3 linked regions of the Cereibacter sphaeroides 2.4.1 genome follow. The protein of the gene in region 1 interacts with the protein of each later gene in a pairwise test. Links are inferred from orthologs where the notes say so. Each region holds a gene or a part of one and is shown on either strand. Other genes may lie near its edges. The genes, in order: rho, nusG and hfq.

Evidence for each region.
Region 2: the proteins of rho (region 1) and nusG interact in binary tests that used the Escherichia coli proteins (3 or more experiments, as listed by UniProt). The link is inferred for Cereibacter sphaeroides 2.4.1 from one-to-one orthologs.
Region 3: the proteins of rho (region 1) and hfq interact in binary tests that used the Escherichia coli proteins (3 or more experiments, as listed by UniProt). The link is inferred for Cereibacter sphaeroides 2.4.1 from one-to-one orthologs.

Annotation. Positions count from the first base shown.
Region 1 is NC_007493.2:2,995,689-3,005,563, reverse strand. Bases 561-3,534 are described here. They hold rho (transcription termination factor Rho), read left to right. Parts: upstream 561-1,400; coding sequence 1,401-2,669; downstream 2,670-3,534. Other genes in these bases: mnmE (tRNA uridine-5-carboxymethylaminomethyl(34) synthesis GTPase MnmE), read left to right, coding at 2,695-3,534; hemJ (protoporphyrinogen oxidase HemJ), read left to right, coding at 762-1,259. Outside these bases: RSP_RS14550 (Maf family protein), read right to left, coding at 1-379; more of mnmE, read left to right, coding at 3,535-3,981; tRNA uridine-5-carboxymethylaminomethyl(34) synthesis enzyme MnmG, read left to right, coding at 3,993-5,858; 16S rRNA (guanine(527)-N(7))-methyltransferase RsmG, read left to right, coding at 5,855-6,475; RSP_RS14520 (ParA family protein), read left to right, coding at 6,468-7,292; RSP_RS14515 (ParB/RepB/Spo0J family partition protein), read left to right, coding at 7,292-8,194; RSP_RS14510 (YbaN family protein), read right to left, coding at 8,169-8,522; radical SAM family heme chaperone HemW, read right to left, coding at 8,524-9,681; RSP_RS14500 (RidA family protein), read right to left, coding at 9,684-9,875. UniProt on the Escherichia coli protein: Facilitates transcription termination by a mechanism that involves Rho binding to the nascent RNA, activation of Rho's RNA-dependent ATPase activity, and release of the mRNA from the DNA template.
Region 2 is NC_007493.2:282,974-292,685, reverse strand. The notes cover bases 520-3,330. They hold nusG (transcription termination/antitermination protein NusG), read right to left. Parts: upstream 2,287-3,330; coding sequence 1,753-2,286; downstream 520-1,752. Other genes in these bases: RSP_RS01440 (CatB-related O-acetyltransferase), read right to left, coding at 2,886-3,330; secE (preprotein translocase subunit SecE), read right to left, coding at 2,449-2,643; rplK (50S ribosomal protein L11), read right to left, coding at 1,208-1,660; rplA (50S ribosomal protein L1), read right to left, coding at 520-1,204. Outside these bases: rplJ (50S ribosomal protein L10), read right to left, coding at 1-267; more of rplA, read right to left, coding at 506-519; more of RSP_RS01440, read right to left, coding at 3,331-3,530; tuf (elongation factor Tu), read right to left, coding at 3,698-4,873; RSP_RS01430 (hypothetical protein), read right to left, coding at 4,974-5,549; parC (DNA topoisomerase IV subunit A), read right to left, coding at 5,708-8,011; RSP_RS01420 (SH3 domain-containing protein), read left to right, coding at 8,145-8,705; RSP_RS01415 (SDR family NAD(P)-dependent oxidoreductase), read left to right, coding at 9,006-9,712. UniProt on the Escherichia coli protein: Part of the processive rRNA transcription and antitermination complex (rrnTAC). The complex forms an RNA-chaperone ring around the RNA exit tunnel of RNA polymerase (RNAP).
Region 3 is NC_007493.2:1,460,478-1,470,041, reverse strand. The notes cover bases 3,805-6,467. They hold hfq (RNA chaperone Hfq), read left to right. Parts: upstream 3,805-4,850; coding sequence 4,851-5,084; downstream 5,085-6,467. Other genes in these bases: hflX (GTPase HflX), read left to right, coding at 5,086-6,429; RSP_RS07140 (potassium transporter TrkG), read left to right, coding at 3,805-4,693. Also shown: RSP_RS07155 (sensor histidine kinase NtrY-like), read left to right, coding at 1-322; nitrogen assimilation response regulator NtrX, read left to right, coding at 319-1,749; Trk system potassium transporter TrkA, read left to right, coding at 1,804-3,180; more of RSP_RS07140, read left to right, coding at 3,182-3,804; RSP_RS07120 (penicillin acylase family protein), read right to left, coding at 6,891-9,362; RSP_RS07115 (NAD(P)-dependent oxidoreductase), read left to right, coding at 9,439-9,564. UniProt on the Escherichia coli protein: RNA chaperone that binds small regulatory RNA (sRNAs) and mRNAs to facilitate mRNA translational regulation in response to envelope stress, environmental stress and changes in metabolite concentrations.

The sequences.
Region 1 (9,875 bases):
CCTCGCCCGCATGGCGCCAGACCGGGCGGCCCTCCTCGTAGAGGACGAGGGCCGAGATCAGCTTGTGGGTCTCGCCCCGCAGCCGGAGGAGCTGGGCGCGCAGCGCCTCGGGCGAGGGGGCCTTGCCCCAGACCTCGCGGCGGAAGGCCAGCACCTGATCGCAGCCCAGAACCAGCGCCTCGCGGTGCCGCTCGGCCAGCTTCTGCGCCTTCATCTCGGCCAGCGTGTCGGCCACGTCGAGCGGCGAGGCGCCCTCGGCCTCCAGCGCCGCGCGCACGCCCTCTTCGTCGATGCGGGCGGGCAGGGCGTCGAGCTCCAGCCCCGCGGCCCGAAGGAGCGCGAGCCGCGTTTCCGAGGCAGAGGCGAGGAGAAGGCGCATGGGGAGGAGGCTGTGGATAGTCTGCTTCTGTTCCTGACGGCGAATCCGGCACAAGCCGGGCTGTCGGCGACCGATGGGCCGTCAAGATGCCATGTTATCGGGCAAAGAGCCACAGTTGTCCACTCGTGGACGAAGCTTCCCGCCTCCCGTGGACGATCCATCTCTCCCATGGCTGGGGGGAGCGGCCTGAAACTTATCCACACAGAATAATTCCTGCAACACACTGTTCGGATTTGTGTTTCACGGAGGGTCCGGAAATTCTCCACACTTATACACACCGCTGCCCCCAGGCGGGATCCTGTGGAAAAGCGCAGGGGTAAGATCGGAAATCCAGTTATCCCTGCGCCCTACTGCATCATTCCCTTCTAATCTTTCTTTTCTTATGAGGATGGCCGACCACTTCGAGGAGACGACGATGGGCACGTTCCTGGCCGACTACTACCTGTGGACCAAGTCGCTGCATGTGATTTCGGTGCTGGCCTGGATGGCGGGGCTGTTCTACCTGCCCCGGCTCTTCGTCTATCACGCCGAGGTCGTGAAAGCCGGAACCGAGACGGACGCGCTGTTCCAGACAATGGAGCGGCGGCTTCTGAGGGCGATCATGAACCCGGCCATGATCGCGACCTGGATCTTCGGCCTGCTCCTCGTCTTCACGCCGGGCATCGTCGACTGGTCGATGCTCTGGCCCTGGACGAAGGCCGCCTGCGTTCTGGCGATGACCGGATTTCACATGTGGCTCGCGGCCCGCCGGCGCGACTTCGCGGCGGGCGCCAACCGCCACAAGGGGCGCACCTACCGCATGATGAACGAGCTTCCGACGCTCCTCATGCTGGTGATCGTCTTCTCCGCTGTGGCGAAATGGAACTACTGGGGCTTCTGAGCCCCCGGCCCAAGATCATTGACTCGCGGCGTCGCAGCGCCTATGTGCGGCCTTGCAGGGCCGTCCGGTCCATTGCATCTTCCCATCCTATGCTGCAGCGACTCCCCCTTCCGGAGGCGCTCCTGACGAGCGCAGAGTGCCATGAACGAACGTCTCAACCTCGCTGACCTGAAGGCCAAGACTCCGGCCGATCTACTGGCCATGGCCGAGGAGTGGGAGATCGAGAACGCGCCTTCCATGCGGAAGGGCGAGATGATGTTCTCGATCCTCAAGGAACATGCGGAGGAAGGCTACGAAGTCGGCGGAGACGGCGTGCTCGAGGTGCTGCAGGACGGTTTCGGCTTCCTGCGCTCGCCCGAGGCCAACTATCTGCCGGGCCCGGACGACATCTACGTCTCGCCCGAGATCCTGCGTCAGTTCTCGTTGCGCACCGGCGACACGATCGAGGGCGTGATCGTCGCGCCCCGCGAGAACGAACGCTATTTCAGCCTGACGCGGGTGACGAAGATCAACTTCGACGATCCCGAACGGGCGCGCCACAAGGTGCACTTCGACAACCTCACGCCGCTCTATCCCGATGAACGGCTGAAGATGGAAGTCGACGATCCCACGATGAAGGACCGTTCCGCGCGCATCATCGATCTGGTGGCGCCGATCGGGAAGGGGCAGCGCGGGCTGATCGTGGCGCCGCCGCGGACCGGCAAGACGGTGCTCCTGCAGAACATCGCCCACTCCATCGCGACCAATCACCCCGAGTGCTACCTGATCGTGCTGCTCATCGACGAGCGGCCCGAGGAGGTCACGGACATGCAGCGGTCGGTGAAGGGGGAGGTCGTCTCCTCGACCTTCGACGAGCCCGCCACGCGGCACGTCGCCGTGGCCGAGATGGTCATTGAGAAGGCCAAGCGCCTCGTCGAGCACAAGCGCGACGTGGTGATCCTGCTCGACTCGATCACCCGCCTCGGGCGCGCCTTCAACACCGTGGTGCCCTCGTCCGGCAAGGTGCTGACCGGCGGCGTCGATGCCAACGCGCTTCAGCGTCCGAAAAGGTTTTTCGGCGCAGCGCGGAACATCGAGGAAGGCGGGTCGCTGACGATCATCGCGACCGCCCTGATCGATACCGGCAGCCGGATGGACGAAGTGATCTTCGAAGAATTCAAGGGTACCGGCAACTCCGAGATCGTCCTTGACCGGAAGGTCGCCGACAAGCGCGTGTTCCCCGCCATGGACATCCTCAAATCTGGCACCCGGAAAGAGGATCTGCTGGTCGACAAGTCCGATCTGCAGAAGACCTATGTCCTGCGCCGCATCCTGAACCCGATGGGCACCACCGATGCGATCGAGTTCCTGATCTCCAAGCTGCGGCAGACCAAGAGCAACGCGGAATTCTTCGATTCCATGAACACCTGAGCGACCCGCTCGACAGGACGCCGGAATGGACACGATCTACGCCTTGGCCAGCGCACGCGGCAAGGCCGGAGTGGCGGTTTTGCGCCTTTCCGGACCGCGGTCGCATGAGGCGGTGCAGGCGTTCGGCGTTCCTTTGCCTTCTCTCCGGCACGCCGCCCTGCGGCGTCTGACGTGGAACGGTGAAGTTCTCGACGAAGCGCTGGTGCTGCTCTTCGGCGCTGGCGCCAGTTTCACTGGTGAAACCTCGGCCGAACTGCATCTCCATGGTAGTCCTGCTGCCGTCTCTTCGGTGCTCCGGGTCCTGTCCGGCCTGCCCGGGCTGAGGGCGGCCGAAGCCGGGGAGTTCACCCGCCGGGCCCTGGAGAACGGTCGGCTCGACCTCGCGCAGGTCGAGGGGCTGGCTGACCTGATCGATGCCGAGACGGAAGCTCAGCGCCGTCAGGCGATGCGGGTCTTTTCCGGCGCCATCGGTGAGCGGGCAGAGCGGTGGCGGGCGGACCTCATTCGGGCAGCGGCGCTGCTCGAGGCGACCATCGATTTCGCCGATGAGGATGTGCCGGTCGATGTGACGCCCGAAGTGCTGACCCTGATCGACGGCCTGTTGGCGGATCTTCGGCGGGAGGTCGACGGATCGCGGATTGCGGAACGGATCCGCGACGGATTCGAGGTCGCCATCGTTGGCGCGCCCAATGCCGGGAAATCCACGCTTCTCAATGCGCTGGCGCGAAGAGAGGCGGCGATCACCTCTGAGATCGCCGGCACGACGCGCGATGTAATCGAGGTGCGGATGGATCTCGACGGGCTTCCTGTGACCTTCCTGGACACGGCGGGACTGCGGGACACGTCGGACCTTGTCGAGAGCCTTGGCATCGAACGCGCCGTGACCCGGGCCAAGGCCGCGGACCTGCGTGTTTTCCTTCTGGACGACAGCGGACCATTGTCCGGCATCACCGTTCAGGCTGATGATCTGGTTGTGCAGGGAAAGGCAGACCTTCGACCGGGGCAGGGGCTGCGCCTCTCGGGCCGGACGGGAGAGGGCGTGCCAGAACTCGTGGCCGCCATCGGCGAGAGGCTTCTGGGACGCACTGCAGGTGCCGGAAGTTTGACCCGCGAGCGGCACCGTCTCGCCATCGAACGCGCAATCGGGGCTATGGAATCGGTGCGGGCTGAGCTATTGAGGGGCCAACAGCACACGGAACTGGCGGCAGATGACCTGCGACGCGCGATCCGCTCCCTCGACTCTCTCGTGGGGAGGGTGGATGTGGAGTCGCTTCTGGGCGAGATCTTTGCCAGCTTCTGCATCGGGAAGTGAGGGTGTTTCACGTGAAACATTTCGACGTTGTTGTCATCGGTGGGGGGCACGCCGGCTGTGAAGCGGCTGCCGCTGCTGCGCGCATGGGCGTTCAGGTTGCGCTGTTTACCCTCCGCAAGTCCGGGCTCGGCGTCATGTCCTGCAACCCGGCCATCGGTGGGCTTGGAAAAGGCCACCTCGTGCGCGAGATCGATGCACTCGACGGCATCATGGGCCGCGCGGCCGATGAGGCGGGCATCCAGTTCCGCCTGCTGAATCGGAAGAAGGGTCCGGCCGTGCAAGGCCCGCGCGCCCAAGCGGATCGCCGGCTATATCGTGAAGCCGTGCAGCGGCTTCTGGCAGCGCAGCCCGGTCTGACGGTTATTGAGGGTGAGGTCGTCGACCTGCAGGTCAATGGCGGTCGGGTTCAGGGAGTCTCGTTGGCAGACGGGACGAGTGTCTGGGCAGGGCGGGTGATCCTCACCTCGGGGACGTTCCTGAACGGCATTATTCATATCGGCGACCAACGGCGTCCCGGGGGTCGGATGGGCGACGATCCATCGCAGCGGCTCGCGGCAGTCTTGGGAGAGCTGTCTCTGGCGCGCGGGCGGCTGAAAACTGGCACCCCGCCGCGCCTCGATGGCCGCACGATTCGCTGGACCGAGCTTGAGATGCAGCCGGGAGACGAGGATCCGGTTGTCTTCTCGTTCCTGAACCGGGCGCCCAAAGCGCGTCAGATTGCCTGCGGGATCACCCATACGAACGCACGGACTCACCAGATCGTGCGGGATAACCTGAGTCGCTCCGCAATGTATGGGGGCCATATCGAGGGTGTCGGGCCGCGCTACTGTCCGTCCATCGAGGACAAGATTGTGCGTTTCGCGGATAAGGAGGCGCATCAGGTCTTTCTTGAGCCCGAAGGCCTCGATGATGACACCGTCTATCCCAACGGGATCTCGACCTCTCTTCCAGCGGAGGTTCAGGAGGCGTACGTTCGCACGATTGCCGGGCTCGAGGATGTGCGCATCCTGCAGCCCGGCTACGCGATTGAGTACGACTATTTCGATCCGCGTGAGCTCCGTCCAACTCTCGAAGTGAAGGCACTTGGCGGGCTCTACTTCGCCGGGCAGATCAACGGCACCACCGGTTACGAAGAGGCCGCTGCCCAAGGGCTCGCGGCGGGGCTCAATGCGGCCCTTTCGATCCGGGAGCGCGAGCCGCTCCACTTCAGCCGCTCGGGGAGCTACCTCGGCGTGATGATCGACGATCTTACGAGCCGTGGCGTCACCGAACCCTATCGGATGTTCACGTCGCGGGCCGAGTTCCGTCTGTCTCTCCGCGCCGACAATGCCGACCAACGCCTGACGCCCATCGGGCTGGATCTGGGCTGCGTCAGCGATGCGCGGCGGGAGAGCTTCAACAGGAAGCGCGAGTTGCTGGAGAAGGGGAGGGCCCTTCTCGAGGGCAGCAGCTTCACTCCGTCGCAGTTGAACGAGCTGGGGATCCAGGTCAGCCAGGATGGCATGCGACGCACAGCTTTCGCCGTGATGGCCTTCGGGGAGGAGGCCGCGAGCGCCGTTGCGCGGGGTGTCGAGGGGTACGGCGATCTTCCGGAAGAGATCCGTCAGCAGCTGGCAAAGGACGGGCTCTATGCTCAATTCATCCTGCGGCAGGAAGAGGAGGCAGCGGCGCTGAAGCGCGACGAGGCGATCCGCATTCCCGCGGACTTCGATTATGCGCCGCTATCGGGACTTTCGAGTGAGCTGAAGTCCAAGCTGATGCGTGCCCGTCCGTCGACCATCGCTCAGGCCGCACAGCTGGAGGGGATGACCCCGTCCGCCCTGACGTTGATCCTGGCTCGTCTGCGCCGCGCTGGCCGGGACGCGGCGGCGGTATGATGCAGGAGAGCGTGCTCGCGCAATTGGATGTTTCACGTGAAACATCTGAGAAGCTTTCGCACTTCGTGGCGCTGGTGGAGAAGTGGAACAAGGCGGTCAACCTGATCGGGCGCTCCACGGTAGACAGCATCTGGACTCGGCACGTCCTTGACTCGGCGCAGCTGCGGACGCACCTCGCCTCTCAACCTCGCCTGTGGCTCGATCTTGGAAGCGGTTCCGGCTTTCCGGGGATCGTCGTTGCGATCATGGCGGCATACGAATCGCCGGAGTCTCGATTCGTTCTAGTCGAATCGGATCAGCGCAAGGCCACGTTCCTGCGGACAGCCTGTCGCGAGCTGAAGCTCTCCGCCTCGGTGCTGGCCGCCCGCATCGAGTCGCTTCCGCCACAGAAGGCGGATGTCATCAGCGCCCGCGCTCTGGCCGCCTTGCCCGACCTGTGCGCGTTGGCTGCGCCGCATCTGGCGCCGAATGGGATCTGCCTCTTCCCGAAAGGCGTGGGACACATCAGCGAGATTGCAGCGGCGCGCCAGTCGTGGAACATGGAGGTGGAGACTCTGCCGAGCCTCACCGATCCCGACGCTGTCATCCTGAAGCTGAAAGCCCTGGCTCATGTCTGACTCGAACCGACCCGGAAAGCCGCTCATCCTGGCGATCGCGAACCAGAAGGGGGGCGTGGGCAAAACCACGACTGCGATCAACCTGGCTGCCGGCCTCGCGGAACTCGGAGCCCGGATCCTGGTGGTCGATCTGGATCCGCAGGGCAACGCCTCGACCGGCCTCGGGATCGAGGCTCCCGACCGGCTGAAGACCAGCTACGACCTTCTTCTCGACAGGCCGGATCTGGACGAGGTCGTCCTGCCGACGCGCACCGACAACCTCTTCATCTGTCCGGCGAATGCGGATCTTGCCTCGGCCGACATCGAGCTTGCGGTGAACGAGAAGCGAAGCCAGCTGCTGCGCGAGGCGCTGCGGCAGCAGGGCATGGAGCGGTTCGGCTTCGACTATATCCTGATCGACTGTCCGCCGTCGCTGAGCCTGCTGACGGTGAATGCGCTTATCGCCTGCGATTCGGTTCTCGTCCCGCTGCAGAGCGAGTTCTTCGCCCTCGAAGGGTTGTCGCAGCTCATGCTGACGATCCGCGAAGTGCGGGGGACGGCCAATCCGGCGCTGAAGATCGAGGGCGTGCTGCTCACGATGTATGATAAACGGAACAACCTGTCGCAACTGGTTGAGGGCGATGCCCGCCAGAACCTCGGCGACCTGGTCTTCCGCACGATGATTCCGCGAAATGTCCGTGTCAGCGAGGCGCCGTCCTATGCGCTGCCGGTGCTGTCCTACGATCCGACCTCGAAGGGCAGCGAGGCCTACCGGGCGCTGGCTCGGGAGATCGCGGTGCGCCACGGCCTCGTGGCCCAACAGGAACCCGCCTTGTGATGGAGAAGAAGATGGAGCGTCGTGGGCTTGGCCGCGGCCTGTCCGCGCTGATGGCGGACATTCAGGTCGAGGTCGATGCGGGGCAGGGCGCAGCGCGCCGGCCGGACCTTCTCGTGCCGGTCGAGAAGCTGATGCCGAACCCGAATCAGCCGCGTCGCGATTTCGGACCGGAGGCGCTGGAGGATCTGGCCGCTTCCATCCGGCAGAAGGGCGTGATCCAGCCGCTGATCGTCCGGCCGATGCCGGATGGCGACCGCTACGAGATCGTGGCGGGCGAGCGGCGGTGGCGGGCGTCGCAGCTCGCGCAGCTACACGAAGTGCCGGTGATCGTGCGCGAGTTCGACGATACGGAAGTGCTCGAGGTTGCGATCATCGAGAACATCCAGCGCGCCGACCTGAATGCGATCGAAGAGGCGATGGGTTACCGTCAGCTGATGGACCGGTTCGGCCACACACAGGAGAAGCTGGCAGAGGCGCTGTCACGGAGCCGCTCTCACATCGCTAACTTGTTGAGATTGCTTCAACTTCCTGACGACGTTCAGGCCTGGCTGCGGGAGGGGAAATTGACCGCGGGCCACGCGCGGGCGCTCATCACCACGCCCAACGCCTCGGATCTGGCGCGGCAGGTGATCTCGCGCAACCTCTCGGTGCGGGACACGGAGCGTCTGGCGCGCGGGGCGGGCGAGAAGCGCAAGCCGAGCGCGCCGCGCGGTGGCCGCGAGAAGGATGCCGACACGCGGGCGCTCGAGGCGGATCTCTCGGCCAATCTGAAGATGGCGGTGACGATCGATCACGAGCCGGGCGGCGAGAACGGTCGGCTCACGATCCGCTACAACACGCTCGACGATCTCGACACCCTGTGCCGGACACTCTCGGTCATGCCGAGGGACGGGTCCATATGAAGAGGCCGGAGGCGCAGAGCGCCGCCGCCTGAACGGCCAGGATCGTCGGCCGGAGACCAAGGCCGACCGAGATCCCGAAGACGGCCAGCATCGACAGGGTCGCCATCTGCTTGCCCTTGAGCGAGATGGCGCCCGAACGCTCCCAGTCGCGGATGGGCGGGCCCAGGACGGGGTGGTGGATCAGCCAGCTGTGCAGCCTCTCGGACGAGCGGGCGAAGCAGAAGGCCGCGAGCAGGAGGAAGGGGACGGTGGGCAGGAGGGGCAGGAAGATGCCCAGCACGCCCAGTCCCAGCGCGGCGAGGCCGGCCGAGACCCACAGGAGCCGCATCCTACGCCCCCGCCAGAGCGGTGATGACGGAATTGAGGACCATCCGGCCCTCGGTCGTCGCGAAGATCCGCTCGTCGTCCGTGTCGATCATGCCCATCTCCCGCAGGTCCGCGACCCGCCGCTCGTCCAGTGGCCGCCCGGCGAGCGCCGCATGGCGCCCGCGGTCGAGCCCCTCACGCAGGCGGAGGGACATCATCAGATATTCGAGCGCATGATCCTCGGCGTCCAGTCGGACCCGCGGGCCTTCGCCAGTGCCGTCGCGTTCCACGCGCTCGAGCCAGGCGGCGGGTGCCCTGGGGGCTTCGGTCGCCCAGCGTCCGGTCGGAAAGGTGAGGCGCCCGTGGGCGCCGGGTCCCACGCCCGCATAGTCGCCGCCGCGCCAGTAGATCAGATTGTGCCGCGATTCGGCGCCCGGCCGCGCGTGATTGGAGACTTCATAGGCGGGCAGGCCCGCCGCCTCGCACAGATCCTGCGTCAGCGCATACATGTCCGCCGACAGCTCCTCTTCCGGCAGCCCCCGCAGCTTGCCCCGCTTGAAACGGTCGCCGAAAGCCGTGCCGTCTTCAACTGTAAGTTGATACATCGAGAGGTGATCGGCGGCCATCGTCAGCGCCTCGGTCAGTTCGCTGCGCCAATGCTCCAGCGGCTGATCCTGCCGGGCATAGATCAGGTCGAAGCTCACCCGGTCGAAGGTCGTGCGGGCCACGTCGAACGCGGCCCGCGCCTCGGCCACCGTATGGAGCCGCCCGAGCTTCCTCAGGTCCGCGTCGTTCAGCGCCTGAATGCCCATCGAGATGCGGTTCACGCCCGCTGCGCGATAGCCCCGGAAGCGCCCGGCCTCGACCGAGCCCGGATTGGCCTCGAGCGTCACCTCCAGATCGTTGGCGAGCGGCCAGGTGGCGCGCACCGTCTCGAGGATGGCCGCCACGAGGTCGGGCTCCATCAGCGAGGGCGTGCCGCCGCCGAAGAAGACCGAGTTCAGCACCCGGCCTTCGGTCTCGGCGCCCAGACGGCGGATTTCGGAGAGATAGGCGCGCTGCCAGCGCCCCTGGTCGATGGTGGCCGCGACGTGGGAATTGAAGTCGCAGTAGGGGCATTTCGACTGACAGAACGGCCAGTGCAGGTAAAGCCCGAAGCCGCCGTTCCGCCAGTCGTCCATCGCTACCCCTTGAAGGCTGTCACCTCGATCTCGACCAGCATCTCGGGGCGGATCAGCCCGGCGATGACCATGGTCGCGGCCGGGCGGATCTCGCCCAGCACGTCCCCCAGAACGGGGACCAGCGCCTCGACCAGCGCCGCATCGGTGACCGTATACTGCACCCGCACGATGTCGGCCATCGTGAAACCGGCCTC
Region 2 (9,712 bases), 2.7 Mb from region 1 along the record:
CGCAGCGACGGGGTCCTCGGAATAGGCCATCACGGTCATGCCCGTCAGCAGGTCGCCCATCTTTTCAGAGGGCTTCCCGGCGAGGGCGATCTTGGCGAGCCTGTTCTTGGCAACGCGTACGGACCCACCGACTTCGCGCATCTGCGCGCGCAGGTCCTGCATCTGAGCAACCGTGATGCCTGCGTAGTGTGCAACCACAACCACGCCAGAGCTTTCGAAGATCTGGCCGAGTTCCTCGACCACTTTCTCTTTCTGGGCTCTATCCACAGTTTCACTCCAAGTTTGGGGGTCGCCCCCCGGCTCACTTCTGCCCCGCGAGCGGGGCGTTCGGGTCCGCGATGTGGTCCCGAGCCAAGATCCGGCGGTTTCCCGCGAAAATCCGTCTCGTTCCCCATCTCAGGCAGGATATTAAGAGGTTGCCCCCACCCGCCGTCTCGGACAGGACAGGGCGTCTCCGCCCCGTCATCCCCTGCCCGAGGGCAGGGGAATTCTCAAAGCCCCCGCCTCAGTGGCTGGTGGCGGAGGTCAGGTCGACCGAGACGCCCGGGCCCATGGTCGAGGAGAGCGACACCTTCTTGAGGTAGGTGCCTTTCGCCCCGGCGGGCTTCGCGCGGTTCACGGCATCGACGAAGGCGCGGACGTTCTGCGCGAGCTTGTCCGCCTCGAACGACATCTTGCCGACGCCGGCGTGGATCACGCCCGCCTTCTCGACCTTGAACTGCACCTCACCGCCCTTGGCGGCCTCGACGGCGGATTTCACATCCATCGTCACGGTGCCGACCTTCGGGTTCGGCATCAGGTTGCGCGGCCCGAGGATCTTGCCCAGACGGCCGACGAGCGGCATCATGTCCGGGGTGGCGATGCAGCGGTCGAACTCGATCTTGCCCGACTGGATCGTCTCCATCAGGTCTTCGGCACCGACGATGTCGGCCCCGGCGGCTTTCGCCTCGTCCGCCTTGGCGCCGCGGGCGAAGACCGCCACGCGCACCGTCTTGCCCGTGCCGTTCGGCAGGGTGACGACGCCGCGCACCATCTGGTCGGCGTGACGCGGGTCGACGCCCAGGTTCATCGCCACTTCGAGGGTCTCGTCGAACTTCGCCGAGGCGGCCTGCTTGATCAGCGCCACCGCATCCTCGACAGAGATCAGGTCCTTGCCGACGAAGGCTTCACGCGCCGAGCGCGTCCGTTTTCCAACCTTGGCCATGACTTACCCCTTGACCTCGATGCCGCAGGATTTGGCCGAGCCGAGGATGATCTGCATCGCCGCCTCGACGTCGTTGGCGTTCAGATCCTTCATCTTGGCTTCGGCGATCTTGCGGATCTGCGCCACGGTCACCGAACCCGCCACTTCGCGGCCCGGCTTGGTCGAGCCCTTCGGACGGTTCCGCTTGCCCACCGGAGCGAGGCCCGCAGCCTTCTTCAGCATGAAGGACGCCGGCGGCGTCTTCAGCTCGAGGCTGAAGGACTTGTCTTGGTAGTAGGTGATGATGACGGGCGTGGGCGTGCCCGGCTCGAGGTCGGCGGACTTCGCGTTGAATTCCTTCACGAAGGCCATGATGTTCAGGCCGCGCTGACCCAGCGCCGGACCGACCGGCGGGGACGGGTTGGCTTGACCCGCCTTCACTTGCAGCTTGAGGCTGCCGATAATCTTCTTGGCCATATGGCCTCTCCTCTGTCACTGCCCCCGAGGGGCGAGTTTAGTGGTCCGGTCCGTCACGCCCTGCGGGCGCGCTCGCCTCCCACGCGATGCACTCAGGCGCCCTTGGCCACCTGGGTGAATTCCAGCTCGACCGGGGTCGCCCGGCCGAAGATCGAGACGGTCACCTTGAGGCGCGAATGCTCTTCATCCACATCCTCGACCATGCCCGAGAAGCCCTCGAACGGGCCGTCGGTCACCTTCACCGTCTCGCCGATGTCATAGCGGATCAGGCTGCGCGGCTGCGCCTCGCCTTCCTCGACGCGGTTCAGGATCGTGTTCACTTCCGAGTCGCGCATCGGCATCGGCTTGCCCTGCGGACCGAGGAACCCCGTCACCCGGTTGATCGAGGAGATCAGGTGATAGCCGCGGTTCGACATTTCCATGTGGACGAGCACATAGCCCGGCATGAAGCGGCGCTCGGACGTGACCTTCTTGCCGCGCCGGACCTCGATCACCTCTTCGGTGGGGACCAGCACCTCGTCGATCTCTTCCTCGAGACCGGCGTCCGCCACGGCGGTCCGGATCTGCTCGGCGACCTTCTTCTCGAAGTTCGAGAGAACGCTCACCGAATACCAACGCTTCGCCATGCCTTAGCCTTACCTCTTCGCGCGGGGCAATCCCCGCTCCTCCGGCGAACCAGTGTCCGCCCCCAGAACAAAAAACAGCGCGCAACCCGAATCGCTGCGCGCCGGCCTCTTCCCAGTGACCGCCCGATTACAGGCAGCACCCCCGGCGTTCAAGCGGAAATGTCAGAAGGTGTTGAGCAGCAGGCTCAGCCCCTGCCGGATCGCGAAGTCGACGAGCGAGAAGAAGGTCGCGGTCAGCGCCGCCATGACGAAGACCATGATGGTGGTCAGCAGCACCTCGCGCCGGCCGGGCCAGGCGACCTTGCCGACTTCGCTGCGCACCTGCGAGATGAACGTGAAGGGATTCGCCTTGGCCATCGTCTGTCCTCAAGAAGCGTCGCGCGGCAGATACGCCCTCGGACGCCGAAGTTCAAGGCTCTCGCCGGAAGAGCGCGGGATCGGGAAGGGCCTGGCAGGGGCAGGGGGACTCGAACCCACGACCCTCGGTTTTGGAGACCGATGCTCTACCAACTGAGCTATACCCCTAGGCCAGCCGCGAGATACGGCAGCCGGCGCCCGACCGCAAGTGCAAAGTTGCGCCCCGTGCGCCGGCTGCGGCGTCAGCGCGCGGCCGCCTCGAGATCGCCCGCCATCAACGCGGGCAGCCGCTCGGCCAGGCGCTCCTGCGGCCAGTCCCACCAGGCGAGCGCAAGGAGCCGCGCGATCACCTCGGGCGGAAAGCGCATCCGCAGGATGCGCGCCGGATTGCCGGCCACCACCGCATAATCGGGCACGTCACCGGCAACCACCGCCCCCGCCCCCACGATCACCCCATGGCCCAGCCGCACGCCGGGCAGGATCAGCGCCCCATGGCCGATCCAGACATCGTGGCCGATCACCGTGTCGGGCAGATCGGTCAGCGCCTCCTTGAGCAGCGCGAGGCTCGCCGGATCGAAGATCGCGAACGGATAGGTGGTGAGCCCGCCTGCCGGATGATTGGCGGAGGCGGTGATGATGCGCACGCCATGGGCGATCTGGCCGTAGCGGCCGATCTCCAGCCGCTCGGGCGCGCCGGGATAGAGGTAGGGCACCAGCCGTGCCGCCCAATCCTCGGGCGGGTCGAAATCGTTGGCATAGGTGAAATCGCCGATGCGGATGTTCGGATGGTCGATGACGCGGTTCAGATGCACCATCGAGGGGTTCGCGCGCCCGTCGGCAAAGCGCATCGGATGCCGGAGGCCGGCGTTCAGCAAGGGGGAGGGCATGGGATCTCCTCTGGCGTTTCGGACAAACGGTCAGATGCGGATCGTCACCATGCGGGCCTCCCTCACAGGCGCCGGATGCGGCGCGGGCCTTACCCTCGCACGGACGGCGCCAAAGGAAAAGGCGCGCGGGATGCCCCGCGCGCCCTGCGCCGACCGATCCGTCAGGATCAGGCGATGATTTTCGAGACGACGCCGGCGCCGACGGTGCGGCCGCCTTCACGGATGGCGAAGCGGAGCTTCTCTTCCATGGCGATCGGCGCGATCAGCTCGACGTTGAACTTCAGGTTGTCGCCCGGCATCACCATCTCGGTGCCTTCCGGCAGCTGCACGGTCCCGGTCACGTCGGTGGTCCGGAAGTAGAACTGCGGACGGTAGTTCGCGAAGAACGGGGTGTGGCGGCCGCCTTCCTCTTTCGTGAGGATGTAGGCCTCGGCCTCGAACTTCGTGTGCGGCTTCACCGAGCCCGGCTTGCAGAGAACCTGCCCGCGCTCGATGCCGTCGCGGTCCACGCCGCGGAGCAGCAGGCCCACGTTGTCGCCCGCTTCGCCCTGGTCGAGGAGCTTGCGGAACATCTCGACGCCGGTGCAGACCGTCTTCTTCGACGGGCGGATGCCGACGATCTCGAGTTCCTCGCCCACCTTCACCACGCCGCGCTCGATCCGGCCCGTGGCCACGGTGCCGCGGCCCGAGATCGAGAACACGTCCTCGACCGGCATCAGGAAGGGCTGGTCCACGGCACGCGCCGGGGTCGGGATGTATTCATCCACGGCGGCGATCAGCGCGCGGATCGAATCCTCGCCGATTTCCTTGTCGGTGCCGTTCATCGCGGCCAGAGCCGAGCCCTTGATGATCGGAATGTCGTCGCCGGGGTAGTCGTAGGACGACAGAAGCTCGCGGATCTCCATCTCGACCAGCTCGATGAGTTCCGGATCGTCCACCTGGTCGACCTTGTTCATGTAGACGACCATGTAGGGGATGCCCACCTGACGGCCGAGCAGGATGTGCTCGCGCGTCTGCGGCATCGGGCCGTCGGCCGCGTTCACCACGAGGATCGCGCCGTCCATCTGCGCGGCGCCGGTGATCATGTTCTTCACATAGTCGGCGTGGCCGGGGCAGTCGACGTGCGCATAGTGGCGCGTGTCCGACTCGTATTCCACGTGCGCGGTCGAGATCGTGATCCCGCGGGCCCGCTCTTCCGGCGCGCCGTCGATCTGGTCGTAGGCGCGGAACTCGCCGAAATACTTCGTGATCGCGGCCGTCAGAGTCGTCTTGCCGTGGTCAACGTGGCCGATCGTGCCGATGTTGACGTGCGGTTTGTTACGTTCAAACTTTGCCTTTGCCATTGGCGGAGCGCCTCGCGGATTGGGGGGCGGCCCAAGCGACACCGGACAGCCCGTTCTACACGGCGGCGGAGTTATCCATTGGCAGGAAGAAAATCAAGTATCACTTGTCTTTCCCCGGCGCGGGCGCGGGTTTCGGCGGCAGCGGCGGCAGGCCGAACCACTCGGGATGGGCGACGAGCCAGCCCTCGATCCGCTTGGCCGCATTGTAGGCCAGCGCCTCCATCTGCTCGTCCTTGCTCATCGTATAGCCGCTGCCCACGATGGAGCCGCCGGTCAGGCTCTCGAAGACGGTCATCTTCTCGCCCTTCTCGTTGAGCTTGGCGCCGGCCGCATCGTCCCAGATGTTGGCCGTGATCGCGATCACAGACTTCGGCGCCGCAACCACCGGGATGCCGGGCGGAGCCAGCGCATAGCCGTCGATGCTGACGCCCAGATTGTAGAGCTTCGTCCCCTCGTAGCGCCCGAACCGGTCGTCGATCGCCGTCTTCATGACCGCTTCCCACTCCTCGACCGAGGCCTCGCGCGAGATCGGCACCTTCTGCGCATGATCCGCCACGACGATGTTCAGCCCGAGCGCGAAATCGCCCAGATCGACGGGCGGTTCCTTCAGGTCGTTGCGCTGGCAGGCGGTCACGAGCAGGGCCGCAAGGCAGAGGGCTGCGAGGCGCAGGATCATGGGCTTCTCCGAAAGAGGGTGACCCCGCATAACTTGCCCCGTCCCGCCGTGCAACCGCCGCCCGCGGAACCGCCCCCGGGCGCCCGGCCCTTTCACTCTGCCCAAATATCCCGCGGGGGTCCGGGGGCGCGAAGCCCCCGGCTCCGGCCGCCCGCGCGTCAGGTGAAGCGGTTGTCCCGCGGAAAGCCCCGGGGCGCCATCTTGCCGGCGCCGGCCCGCGCGGCCGTCCATTCGGCCAGTTCGGTCTCGGTCCGCGTGCGGCCGGCCGGGTCCTTCCAGCTCAGCCCCCGGGCGATCTCGAAGGTGATCGCGTCCGACAGGCCGCCGTCCTTGTATTTCTGCAGCCGGACGCCCTTGCCCTTGGCCATCTCCGGCAGTTCGCTCACCGGGAAGACCAGAAGCTTGCGGTTCTCGCCCACCACCGCCACGTGATCGCCGCGCACCGGTCGGCAGACGGCGGTCCGCACGCCCTCCTTCATCGAGAGCACCGCCTTGCCCGCGCGGGTCTGGGCCAGCACCTCTTCGGACGGCACCACGAACCCGTCGCCCGCCGACGAGGCGAGCAGCAGCTTCTCGGCCGGACGCCAGACGAAGATGTCGTGGATCTCGGCCTCGTTCGGCAGGTCGACCATCAGCCGCACCGGCTCGCCCATGCCACGCCCGCCGGGCAGGCTCGCGCCCGTCAGCGTGTAGAAGCGCCCGTTCGAGCCCACGAGCAGAAGCCGGTCGGTCGTCTCGGCATGGAACAGGAAGCGCGGGCCGTCGCCATCCTTGAACTTCGCCTCGGTATCGAGCGGCTGGTGGCCCTTCATGGCCCGGATCCAGCCCATCTGCGAGCAGATCACCGTGATCGGCTCGCGCTCGATCATGGCTTCCAGCGGCACTTCCTCCACCTCGCCCGCCTCGGCGAACTGGGTGCGCCGCGCACCTGCCACGGTCCATTTGCCGAAGAGCTTGCGGATCTCGCCCAGATCGTGCCCGATCCGGTCCCACTGCAGCCGCTCCGAGCCGATCAGCGCCTCGAGATCGGCCCGCTCGGCCAGAAGCGCATCGCGCTCGGCCAGAAGTTCCATCTCCTCGAGCCGCCGCAGCGAGCGCAGGCGCATGTTGAGGATCGCCTCGGCCTGAACCTCGCTCAGATCGCCCGGCCCCGGCCCCGGCCCGACATAGTCCTTCTCCGAATTCGCCCGCTTGAACCTGCGCCCCCAGCTCTCGGCCATCAGCGCGCGCTTGGGGTCGGCATCGTAGCGGATGATGTCGATCACCCGGTCGAGGTTCAGGAAGGCCACGATCAGGCCGCCCAGCACCTCGAGCCGGTGGTCGATCTTCTCCATCCGATGCTGCGAGCGGCGGATCAGCACGTTGCGGCGGTGGTCGAGGAAGGCGCGCAGCACCTCCTTGAGCGAGCAGACCCGGGGCGTCCGCCCGTCGATCAGCACGTTCATGTTCAGCGAGAAGCGGATCTCGAGGTCCGAGTTGCGGAAGAGCATCCCCATCAGCATCTCAGGGTCGACGGTGCGCGCTCGCGGCTCAAGCACGATCCGCACATCGTCGGCGCTCTCGTCGCGCACGTCGGCCAGCGCCGGGACCTTCTTGGTCTGGATGAGCTCCGCCAGCCGCTCGATCAGCTTCGACTTCTGCACCTGATAGGGGATCTCGGTCACCACGATCTGCCAGGTGCCGCGGCCCAGATCCTCGGTCTGCCATTTCGCCCGGAGCCGGAACGCGCCGCGCCCCGTCCGGTAGGCCTCGAGGATCTGCTCCTTCGGCTCGACGATCACGCCGCCAGTGGGAAAGTCGGGGCCGGGGATCAGGCTCACCAGCGTGTCGTCGGCGATGGCGGGATCGCGGATCAGCGCGAGGCAGCCCTCGATCAACTCGTCGAGATTGTGCGGCGGGATGTTGGTGGCCATGCCCACCGCGATTCCCGACGCGCCATTGGCCAGCAGGTTCGGGAAGGCCGCGGGCATCACCACCGGCTCTTCCAGCGTGCCGTCGTAGTTCGGGCGGAAATCGACCGCGTTCTCGGCCAGCCCCTCCATCAGCAGCTCGGCGATGGGCGTGAGGCGCGCCTCGGTGTAGCGCGAGGCGGCCGGGTTGTCGCCGTCGATGTTGCCGAAGTTGCCCTGCCCGTCCACCAGCGGATAGCGGACGTTGAAATCCTGCGCGAGGCGCGCCATCGCGTCGTAGATCGCCGCATCCCCGTGCGGGTGATAGTTCCCCATCACGTCGCCCGCGATCTTGGCCGACTTGCGGAAGCCGCCGGTGGGCGAGAGCCGCAGTTCGCGCATCGCGAACAGGATGCGGCGGTGGACGGGCTTCAGCCCGTCGCGCGCGTCCGGCAGAGCGCGGTGCATGATGGTCGAGAGCGCATAGGTCAGGTAGCGCTCGCCGATGGCACGGCGGAGCGGTTCCGAGGTCGTGAGGGGCTCTTCGGTCGGATCTTCGGGCGTGTCGGTCATGGCGCGTGTCTAGTCCCGGCTGCCGCTCCGGTCCAGACGGAAAGGAATCCGGGAACCTGCCGCCGGGGAACGCGGTTCACAGGGCAAGGGAGGCACGGCCCCAGCCTCCTCATTGATCCCGGAGATTTTTCCCATGCTGCGTCTGACGTTGCTTCTTTGCTGCACCCTATTTGCCGTCCTGCTGATCGGCGGCCGCGATACCGGCCAGATGCGGCCGGGACTGGCCGCCGCTGCGAAGCTCGAACCCCATCCGCGCCCGGTGGTGACGCCCGTCGAGACGGCCTCGCTGGAAGCGGCGCGGACGCTGACGGTGGCCGCCGAGGCCCAGCCGGTGACGACGCCCGCCCCCACCCCCGTTGCGCTGCCCGCGACGCGCTACCGCGGCGACTGGGTGCAGGTCCTGCCGCTGCCGCCGCGCGCAGCCGAGACCCGCGCACCGCAGCCGGTGCTGGCCGCCGCCACGGTCGCCGAGACGCGGCAACCTGCGGGAGAGGTGCGCCATGTGACGGCCGACGCGGTCAATGTCCGCAGCGGCCCCTCGACGGCCTATCCGGTGGTCGGCCGGGTGCTGCGCGGAGACGCGGTGCTGGTCGACGGCCCGCAGGAGGGAAGCTGGGCACCGATCCGCATCGAAGGCGACGGCGTCTCGGGCTACATGGCCGCCCGCTTCCTCGCGCCCGGCACCGCCTTCTGATCTCCGGCCCGGCATCGCGGATCGGGCTCGCCGTGACCTTGCGCGCAGGGCGCTGACGCCAAAGGTCACGCCCCAATGGCTTCTTGCGCCGTCATCCTGCGCGCGAGGCGAACTCCACGCCTGCCCGATCCCACGCCTGCCTGTTTCTCCGGCACGGAGTGCCCGGCTCGTCTCCGATGAAGCCCGCGGCGGCAGAGCGTCTTCCCTCCCCTGACAGGAGTGCGTCCCGAGGCTCCGCCTACCCCTTGGCCTTCCCCGCCCTTTGCGCCAAGAGGAGCGCAGGCGAGGGCGGGGCTCCGGATGAAAAGCGTTCTGATCACGGGCTGCTCGTCGGGCATCGGGCTCGACGCGGCACGGGGACTTGCGGCCCGCGGCTGGCGGGTCTTCGCCACCTGCCGGCAGGAAGCCGACTGCGACCGCCTCCGCAGCGAGGGGCTCGAGAGCTTCCGGCTCGATTACGACGATCCCGAAAGCCTCGCCGCCGCCGTCGAGGAGGCCACGCGCCGCACCGGCGGCACGCTCGACGCGCTCTACAACAACGGCGCCTTCGCTTGCCCGGGCGCGGTGGAGGATCTGCCGCGCGAGGCGCTGCGGGCCGTGCTCGAGACCAATATCGTGGGCGTCCACGACCTGACGCGGCGGGTCATCCCGATCATGCGCCGTCAGGGGCACGGGCGGATCGTCAATTGCTCCTCGGTGTTGGGCTTCGTGGCCTATCCCTGGCGCGGCGCCTATGTCGCCTCGAAATTCGCGATGGAGGGGCTGACCGATGTGCTGCGGATCGAGATGGCAGACACGCCGATCCGGGTGATCCTGCTGGAACCGGGCCCCATCGCCTCGCGGATCCGCGAGAATTCCATCCCGCATTTCGAGCGCTGGATCGACTGGAGAGCCTCGGCCCGCGCCGACCAGTATCGCACGCTTCTGGGCCGGCTCTACGAGGGCGGCGAGGATCGCTGGCAGCTGCCCCCATCCGCCGTCACGGAAAAGCTGGTGCAGGCGCTGGA
Region 3 (9,564 bases), 1.5 Mb from region 1 along the record:
CGAACCCGAGATCCGCGTCTCGCTTACGGTCAACGAGGATCAGGCGCTGCTGCGCATCGCCGACAATGGCACGGGGCTTCCGCCCGACCGGACGCGGCTCTTCGAACCCTATGTCACCACGCGTGAGAAGGGCACCGGCCTCGGCCTGCCCATCGTGAAGAAGATCATCGAGGAACATGGCGGCATCCTGACGCTCAGCGATGCCGACCCCTTCACCCATGACGGCCACCGCGGGGCCATGGCCGAGATCCGGCTGCCCCGCATCCTGCGCAGCCGGGCGCGGGCCGCGAAGACCGGCGAGGCGAGACCGGAGGACACATGAGCAGCATTCTGATCGTCGATGACGAGCGCGACATCCGCGAGCTGATCGGGGACATCCTGCGCGACGAGGGCTTCCAGATCCGCCTCGCCGCCAATTCCGACGAGTGCATGGCGGCGGTGAATGCCGAGCCGCCGGCGCTGATGATCCTCGACATCTGGCTCAAGGACAGCCGGATGGACGGGATCGACATCCTGAAGCGCACCAAGCGCGACAATCCCGACGTGCCGGTGGTCATCATCTCGGGGCACGGCAACATCGAGATCGCGGTGGCGGCGATCAAGCAGGGCGCCTACGACTTCATCGAGAAGCCCTTCAACATCGACCAGCTCATGGTGGTGGTCCAGCGCGCGATGGAGACGGCGCGTCTGCGGCGCGAGAACAGCGAGCTGCGCCGGCGCGACGTCTCGGCGGCCGAGATGCTGGGCGGCTCGACCGCCTACCGGCTGCTGAAGTCGCAGCTCGAGAAGGTCACCAAGTCGAACGGGCGCGTCATGCTCTCAGGGCCCGCGGGCGCCGGGAAAGAGCTGGCCGCGCGCTTCATCCACGCCAATTCGGGCCGGGCAGGGGCGCCCTTCATCTCGGTCTCCTCGGCCACCGTCGAGCCCGACCGGATGGAGGAGGTCCTCTTCGGCCGCGAGACGGCCGAGCGCGGGATCGAGCAGGGGCTGCTCGAGCAGGCGCACGGCGGCATCGTCTATTTCGACGAGGTGGCGGACATGCCGCTCGGCACCCAGTCGAAGATCCTGCGCGTGCTGACCGAACAGCAATTCACCCGGCAGGGCGGCACCGACAAGGTGCGGGTCGACCTGCGGGTGATCTCTTCGACGACGCGCGACCTGCGCACCGAGATCGCCGCGGGCCGCTTCCGGCAGGAACTTTACGACCGGCTGAACGTGGTGCCGATCGAGGTGCCGGCGCTGACCGACCGGCGCGAGGATATTCCGATGCTGGCCCGGCACTTCATCGAGATGTTCCACCGCAGTCAGGGCCTGCCGCTGCGCAGCCTCACCTCCGAGGCCGAGGCAATGCTCCAGACGATGCCGTGGCCGGGCAACGTGCGCCAGCTGCGCAACGTGATCGAGCGGGTGCTGATCCTCGGCGACGGATCGGGCCCCATCGAGGCGCGCGAGCTGCCGGGCAACGAGGGCCCGGGCGAGGAGGGGCGGCTGATCCTCGGCGGGGCGCTCGCCACGCTCCCGCTTCGAGAGGCACGCGAGCTCTTCGAGCGCGAATATCTTCTCACCCAGATCAACCGCTTCGGCGGGAACATCAGCCGCACGGCGGCCTTTGTCGGGATGGAACGCTCGGCCCTGCACCGCAAGCTGAAGTCGCTGGGCGTGGTGACCACCGCGAAGGGAGGCAGCCGGCTTGCCCGAATCGAGGACGATTACGAGGACGAGGAGGAGCCGCTCGGGGCGCCGGATTGACCCGGGCGGACCGTTCTGCGAAGCAGAAGGCCCTGACAAGCCGGAGTCCGTGACATGAAGGTGATCATCTGCGGCGGAGGCCAGGTCGGCTGGCAGATCGCGCGTCACCTTTCGGGAGAGCGGAACGACGTGACCGTGGTCGACATGAACGCCGACCTCGTGCGCCGTGCGACCGACACGCTCGACGTGCAGGGCGTGGTGGGCTTCGCCTCCTATCCCGACGTGCTCGAGAAGGCCGGCGCGCGCGATGCCGACATGATCATCGCCGCCACCCATTCCGACGAGGTCAACATGGTCACCTGTCAGGTGGCCCATTCGATCTTCGGCATCACGCGCAAGATCGCGCGGCTGCGGGCGCAGAGCTACCTCGACGCGATCTATTCCGACCTCTACCGGCGTGACCACCTGCCCATCGACGTGGTGATCTCGCCCGAGAAGGAAGTGGCCGAGGCCGCGCTCCAGCGCCTCGCCGCGCCCTCGACCTTCGACACCGAGAGCTTCATGGAGGGCAAGGCGCAGCTTCTGGGCATCGCGCTCGACGAGGACTGCCCGGTGCTGAACACGCCGCTCCGGCAGCTCAACGAGCTTTTCACCAGCCTCCGCGCCATCGTGGTGGGCGTGCGGCGCGAGGGGCGGCTCTTCGTGCCCGAGCCGGGCGACCAGCTCTTCGCCGCCGACGAGGTCTATGTCTTCGTCCATTCCGACGATGTGGTGCGCACGCTGGACATCTTCGGGAAATCCTCGCGCAAGCAGGAGCGGATCATCGTCATCGGCGGCGGCAACGTGGGGCTTGCGGTGGCCAAGGCGCTCGAGGCGCGGGCCGACCGGGTGCGGGTCAAGGTGATCGAGCGCAACCGGGCCAAGGCCGAAGTGGCGGCCGACGGGCTCGAGCGGACCATCGTGCTGAACGGCGACGGGCTCGACATGGACCTTCTGGCCGAGGCCAACATCGACCGGGCCGACGCGGTGCTGGCCGTGACCGACGACGACAAGACGAACATCCTCGCCGCGATCCGCGCCAAGCAGGCCGGCTGCCCGATGGCCATCGTTCTGGTAAACGACCCGACGCTGCTGCCGATCATGCAGGCGCTCGACATCGACGCCTACATCAACCCGCGCGCCACCACCGTCTCCTCGATCCTGCGCCATGTCCGCCATGGCCGGGTGCGGGCGATCTATTCCATCGGCGACGCCGAGGCGGAGGTGATCGAGGCGCAGGTGCTTTCGACCTCGCCGCTGGCCGGGCGTCACATCCGCGACATCGACTTCCCCGAGGGCGTGCTCGTCGGCGCTGTGATGAAGGGCGACCGGGTGCTGAAGCCCACCGGAGACCTGCGCGTGGACGACGGCGATGTGATCGCGCTCTTCTGCATGACGGCGGACGTGCCGGAGGTCGAGCGCCTCCTGCAGGTCTCGATCGACTTCTTCTGACATGAGGCGCGTGCGCTCGGTCCCCCTAATCGTCGTGCTGATGGCGGGCGGCGCCGCGGCCATGTATGTGCCTGCAGCCCATGCCGTAGCCCTGCGCCAGCACGAGGTGGCCCGCGCCTTCTTCTATGCGGGCACGTTCCTGCTGATCCTGATCGCGATGATCGCCATCGCGACGCAGAACCGGCCTCCGCCCCGGGCGGCGCGGGCGCACCTGTCGACTTTGGTGGGCGCCTACCTCATCCTGCCGCCGATGCTGGCGCTGCCGTTCCAGATGGCAGTCCCGGACACGAGCTTCACGAACGCCTGGTTCGAGATGCTGTCCTCCTTCACCACGACCGGCGCCACGCTCTACGACACGCCGGGGCGGCTGCCGCCCTCGGTGCATCTGTGGCGCGCTCTGGTGGGCTGGCTCGGCGGCTTCTTCGTGCTGACGGCCGCGATGGCGGTGCTCGCGCCGCTGAGCCTCGGCGGGATGGAGGTCATCTCGGGCCATGTTCCGGGCCGCGAGCAGGCGAGCCAGATCACCCGCATCGCCGATCCGACCGAACGGCTGGTGCGCCAGTCGCTCGCGCTCTTTCCGGCCTATGGCGGGCTCACGCTCGCGCTCTGGGGGCTCCTGCTTCTGGCCGGAGAAACCGGCCTCGTGGGCCTCTGTCACGCGATGGGGACGCTCTCGACCAGCGGGATCTCTCCGCTCGAGACGATGACGGCGGGAGAGGCCGGGTTCCGGGGCGAGTTCCTGATCTTCCTCTTCCTCTTCCTCGCCGTGACGCGACGGCTGATGCCCGGCACCTCGATGGTCTACCGCGACACGCCCATCCAGCGCGATCCCGAGGTGATGATGGCCTTCTTCTTCCTGATCGGCGTGCCGGTGGTGCTGTTCCTGCGCCACTGGATCGGCGCCATCGAGACCGAGGAGACCCAGAACATCGCCGCCGCCGCCCGCGCCATGTGGGGCGGGCTCTTCACCACGCTCTCGTTCCTGACCACCACGGGCTACGAATCCCGCGACTGGGTCGCCTCGCGCTCGTGGTCGGGTCTCGGCACGCCGGGCCTAATCCTCCTCGGCCTCGCCATCGTGGGCGGCGGGGTGGCCACCACGGCCGGGGGCGTCAAGCTCCTGCGGGTCTATGCGCTCTACCGCCACGCCGAGCGCGAGCTCGAGCGAATCGTGCATCCGAGCTCGATCGGCGGACAGGGCGTCGTCGCGCGCCGGTTGCGCCGCGAAGGGGCCTACATGGCCTGGATCTTCTTCATGCTCTTCGCCTTCTCGATTGCCGTGGTGACGGCGGCGCTGAGCCTCGCGGGGCTCGGCTTCGAGCGCGCGATGGTGCTCGGGATCGCGGCCCTGACCACCACCGGGCCTCTGGCCGATCTGGCGGTCGAGACGCCGATCCGATGGTCCGAGCTCGGTCCCGCGGCCAAGGTCATCGCGGGCGCGGCCATGATCGTTGGGCGTATGGAAACACTCGCGATCCTCGCCCTTCTGGCCCCGGCGAGCTGGCGGCGCTGAGCGGAAAAGCGGCAGGCCTGCCGCACAAGACTAACGATCTGTTATTGGGGCTGGAATCTCCCGCAACTCCTGCCCATACTCGATTCCGACCGTCGGATTGCAGCCGGGGGGAACGAGGAAAGACGGAAGCGTCTCAACCATAAAGGCAAGATAACGGATGGCTGCCGATAAACAAAACTTGCAGGACGCCTTTCTGAACCATGTCAGGAAGGCCAAGGTTCCGGTTACGATTTTTCTCATTAACGGTGTAAAACTGCAGGGCGTGATTACCTGGTTCGACAATTTCTGCGTCCTGCTGCGTCGGGACGGACAGTCGCAGCTGGTCTACAAGCACGCGATCTCGACCATCATGCCCGGGCAACCGATCAATCTCTACGAGGGCGACGACTGATTTGACCGATCCCGAGGAAGGGGAGGAGGAGCCCCGGAACGAGGGTGACAGGGAGAGCCAGGCGGCCTCCGACGGTGCGACGAAGTCGCAGCCGATGCGCGCCTTCGTGCTCCATCCCGACATCCGCACCGAGCGCTCGCGCCGGCTGCCCGACCTGCGTCTGGCCGAGGCCGTGTCGCTGGCGGCAGCGCTGCCCGACATGGAGATCGTGGGACAGGAGGTGGTGCGCCTGCCGCGCGCCCAGCCGGGCCTTCTGTTCGGAACCGGCAAGGTCGAAGAGTTGAAGGCGCGCTTCAAGGGGCTCGATGTGGGCCTCGTGCTGGTCGACGGGCCGGTCTCGCCGGTGCAGCAGCGCAATCTCGAGAAGGAATGGGGGGTGAAGCTTCTCGACCGGACCGGGCTCATCCTCGAGATCTTCGCCGACCGCGCCCGCACCCGCGAGGGCGTGCTTCAGGTGGAACTCGCCGCGCTCTCCTATCAACGCACCCGGCTCGTGCGGGCCTGGACCCACCTCGAACGCCAGAGGGGCGGCCTCGGCTTCGTGGGCGGCCCCGGCGAGACGCAGATCGAGGCCGACCGCCGCGCCATCGACGAGCAGGTGATCCGGATCCGCCGCCAGCTCGACAAGGTGGTGAAGACGCGCGAGTTGCACCGGGCCTCGCGGCGCAAGGTGCCGTTTCCGATCGTGGCGCTGGTGGGGTACACCAACGCGGGGAAATCGACGCTCTTCAACCGCATGACCGGGGCGGACGTGCTGGCCAAGGACATGCTCTTCGCCACGCTCGATCCCACGATGCGCGGCGTCACGCTGCCCTCGGGGCGCAAGGTGATCCTGAGCGACACGGTGGGCTTCATCTCGGACCTGCCGACCCAGCTGGTCGCGGCCTTCCGCGCCACGCTCGAGGAGGTGCTCGAGGCCGACCTGATCCTCCATGTGCGCGACATCGCCCATCCCGAGACCGCCGAGCAGGCGGCCGACGTGGCCGAGATCCTGCAGAGCCTGGGCGTAAAGGGGGCGACGCCGCAAGTCGAAGTCTGGAACAAGCTCGACCTCGTGGAGGGGGCGGCGCACGAGCAGCTTCTGGCGCAGGCCGCGAAGTCCGAGACGATCTTCGCGCTTTCGGCATTGACCGGCGAGGGGCTGCCGGACCTCCTTGAGGCGGTCTCGGCCACGTTCGACGAGGAGAAGACCGAGCGCCAGCTGACCTTGGGCTTCGCCGATGGCCGCCGCCGCGCCTGGCTTCATGCCGAAGGGGTGGTGACGGGCGAGGCGGAGACGGAGGAGGGCCACCGGATCGACGTCCGCTGGACCGCCCGGCAGGAGAAGCGCTTCCGCGACCTGTGAGGGGCCGGGAGCGGCAGCAACCCTGCCGGCCGGAGCTCTTCGGCGAGGCTCCTTGCCCTCTGCGGTGGCGCCGCCGGGACGGACGGTCCTGTGCTTGAGCTTCTGCCGCGAAGGCGGGGGGCTGTCTGCCCCCCGGGGCCCGGCCCTGCGGCCGGTCTCCCCCCGAGGATATTTGGGCAGAGTGAAGGAGCTGTTCTGCGCGTGGGCAGGAACGGGTCGGCGGTGTGGGGAGCCCGCGCCCGGAGATGCCCTGCCGGCGCGCGATCATGGCGATCCTGATCTCGCCCATGATCGTGCCGATCATCATCACCGCCACGGGTCTCTTCTTCTTCTATCTTCGGACCGCGAACGGCGCACGGGGGAGCCATTCGGCGGACGGCTTGTCCTTCGTCTGTGCGCGGTCGCGAGGCAGGCAGGCGGCGATGGCTGTCGGCCGCAGCCGTCTTCGGGGGGCGCGGCCGTCAGTCGGCCGCGGCGGCGGGCTCGAGATGGGTGATGCCCACGGCGGCTGCCCGGGCGAGGCCGGGGTCGAGCGACATCGGAATATATTCTCCCCGCCGCCAGAGCTCGCCCAGATTGTCGTAGAAGCGCGAGAGCGGGTGACCCGACTGGCCGGTCGAGGTGATGAAGACCGACGAATCCGGGTCGGCGAAATCATAGACGCCGCGATAGCCCGCGCCCGCCACATTCTCGTCGGGGTTGGGCCCCGTGCCGCGCGTCACGCCCCGCATCAGCGTCTGGTCGCCGCCCGAGGTGGATTGGCGGATGTTCACAAAATAGCGCAGCACCGGCACCTGACCCAGCGTCGGGTGGTCGTGGGTGGCCTGATGCGCATCGCCCCAGCGCCAGCTTTCGACATTCGGGCCCCAGTCCTCGGTCAGCCGCACCAGCGCATCGTCGAGCGCCATGCGCGCGATGTCGGTGCAGCTCTCGGTGGCGGCGGACTGGATGATGTCGCACCAGACCGAGGCGCCGCCCGTGTTGCGGTAGACGCGCTCGACGAAATCGGGCTGCAGATGGTCGAACTCGTCGGCGAGCGGGCCCAGCTCGTCGCGGATCAGCCGGTCCTGCAGCGCCCGCATCCAGGCCATGTAGATCAGCGGTTCGGGCAGATGCTCGTTCATCTCGCCGTTCCATTCCGCAAGCAGCGCCAGCGCCCGCTGCCGCAGCCGTTCGGGCGTGCCCTCGGGCGCGGCCTCGCCGGTGAACCACAGATCCGCCGCCACGAGCGGCAGGAGGTTCCGCGCCGTGGGCGAGACCGTGTCGAGCTGCGCTTCGATGAAGCTCTCGCGGGTATGGACCTCGCGGCTCTTCATCAGCGCGAGCCAGCGCTGGATGCGCTGCGTGTCGCCCCAGTCGAAAGAGACATGGAGCGGGAAGGGGCGATCCACCGTCTTGTTGTTGGTATTGCCGAGGATGCCCGTCTCGGGGGTCACAACACGCGGGTTCTCCTCATAGGGGAAGGTGCCCTGCCAGCGGTTCCCGGCGATCCAGCCGGGCGAGGGCATCCGCCCCTTCGACTGGTGCGCGGGATCGCGGCGGGGCATCGCCCCCACGGTCTGCAGCGCCACCCCCTGCGTGTCCGCGAGCATGAGGTTCTGCGCCGGCGCCACGAAGAGGCGCCCCGCCTCGATCGCCTCGTCGATGCTCGCGGCCTTCATCAGCCGAACGGCCGCGCTCATCGACGTGTCCGCGGGGGAGAGTGCCGTCCAGGACAGCGAGGCCACATGGCCGGGGGGCGTGATGGCGGCGAGATCGTAGTGGGTGCCCGGCAGGACGGGGCCGTTGTCGGTCCAGCGCAGGGTGATGGTGATCGGGCGCGCGTCCTTCACCTTGATGATCGAGCGGCGGGTCTCGAACCGCTTCCAGCCGTCGGGCGTGCGATATTCCTCGTGGTTCTCGGGGTTCACCTCCTCGATATGGATGTCCTGATCGTCGAGGTAGGCCGAGGTCAGGGCCCAGCCGAGCCGGTTCGACCGGCCGAGGAGCACTGCGGGCACGCCGGGCAGGGTCGCGCCGATCACGCCTCCCAAGGAAAGCTGCAGCCGGGCCAGATACCAGATCGAGGGGGCGGTGAAGCCCAGATGCGGGTCGTTGGCCAGAAGCGATCCGCCCGCAGCCGAGCGCGAGGGGGCCGCGGCCCAGGCGTTCGAGGCGCCGGAAAGGCTCTTCGTGTGGAAGGGCGAGAGCGGATCCTCGACATGCTCGGCCTTGCGCAGCGCCGGGAAAGGTCCCGGCACGAGGCTCGCGTAGGACGGCAGGGCGATCACGCCCGCCCCCGGCACATCGGGCAGGAGGTCCGCCACCCTTGCGTCGGGCAAGAGCAGCGAGGCCCGGGCCCGCAGCACCTCGGATTGCAGGTGCGACGAGAGCTGAAGCGCCATCAGCTTGATGAGCGCGATGCTGTCGGCCGGGCGCCAGACCGCGATCTCGTTCGAGAAGAGGAAGAACTCCGGCGCCCCCCGCCCGCGGGCGTCGGCATTCACCTCCGCGATCCAGGCGTTGACGCCGCGGGCATAGGCCTCGAGCGCCGCGCGCGTCTCGGGATCCTGCGCCTCGACAGAGCTCTGGGCGAGCCCGTAGAGGTCGTAGCGGCGCATGAGCTCGTCGATCTTCAGCGTCCGCTCGCCGAACACTTCCGACAGCCGCCCCTGCGCCGTGCGCCGCATCGTGACCATCTGCCAGAGCCGGTCCTGCGCATGGGCGAAGCCCAGCGCGAAATAGACATCCTCGTCGGTCTTGCCGAAGATATGGGGCACGTTGGCATCGTTGCGCACGATCTCGACCGGGCCCGAGAGGCCCTCGATGCGGAAGCTCTCGTTATAGTCGGGCAGCGAGCGCGACAGGAAATAGTAGCCGATCAGCGTGGCCACGAGCGCGAGCACCACGAGGCCGGTGAAGATGCGCAGGAGCCAGCGGAAGACGACGATCATGGGGCCCGTCCTTGACGCGAGAGGTCGGAATGGTTCCTAGTCGATCCGTGACATGACGGCAATCGGGAGGAAGATCATGGCCAAGTTGGCATTTCTGGGACTGGGGGTCATGGGCTTCCCGATGGCGGGGCATCTCGCGGCCAAGGGGCACGAGGTGACGGTCTACAATCGCAGCCCCGCCAAGGCCGAGGCCTGGGCCGCG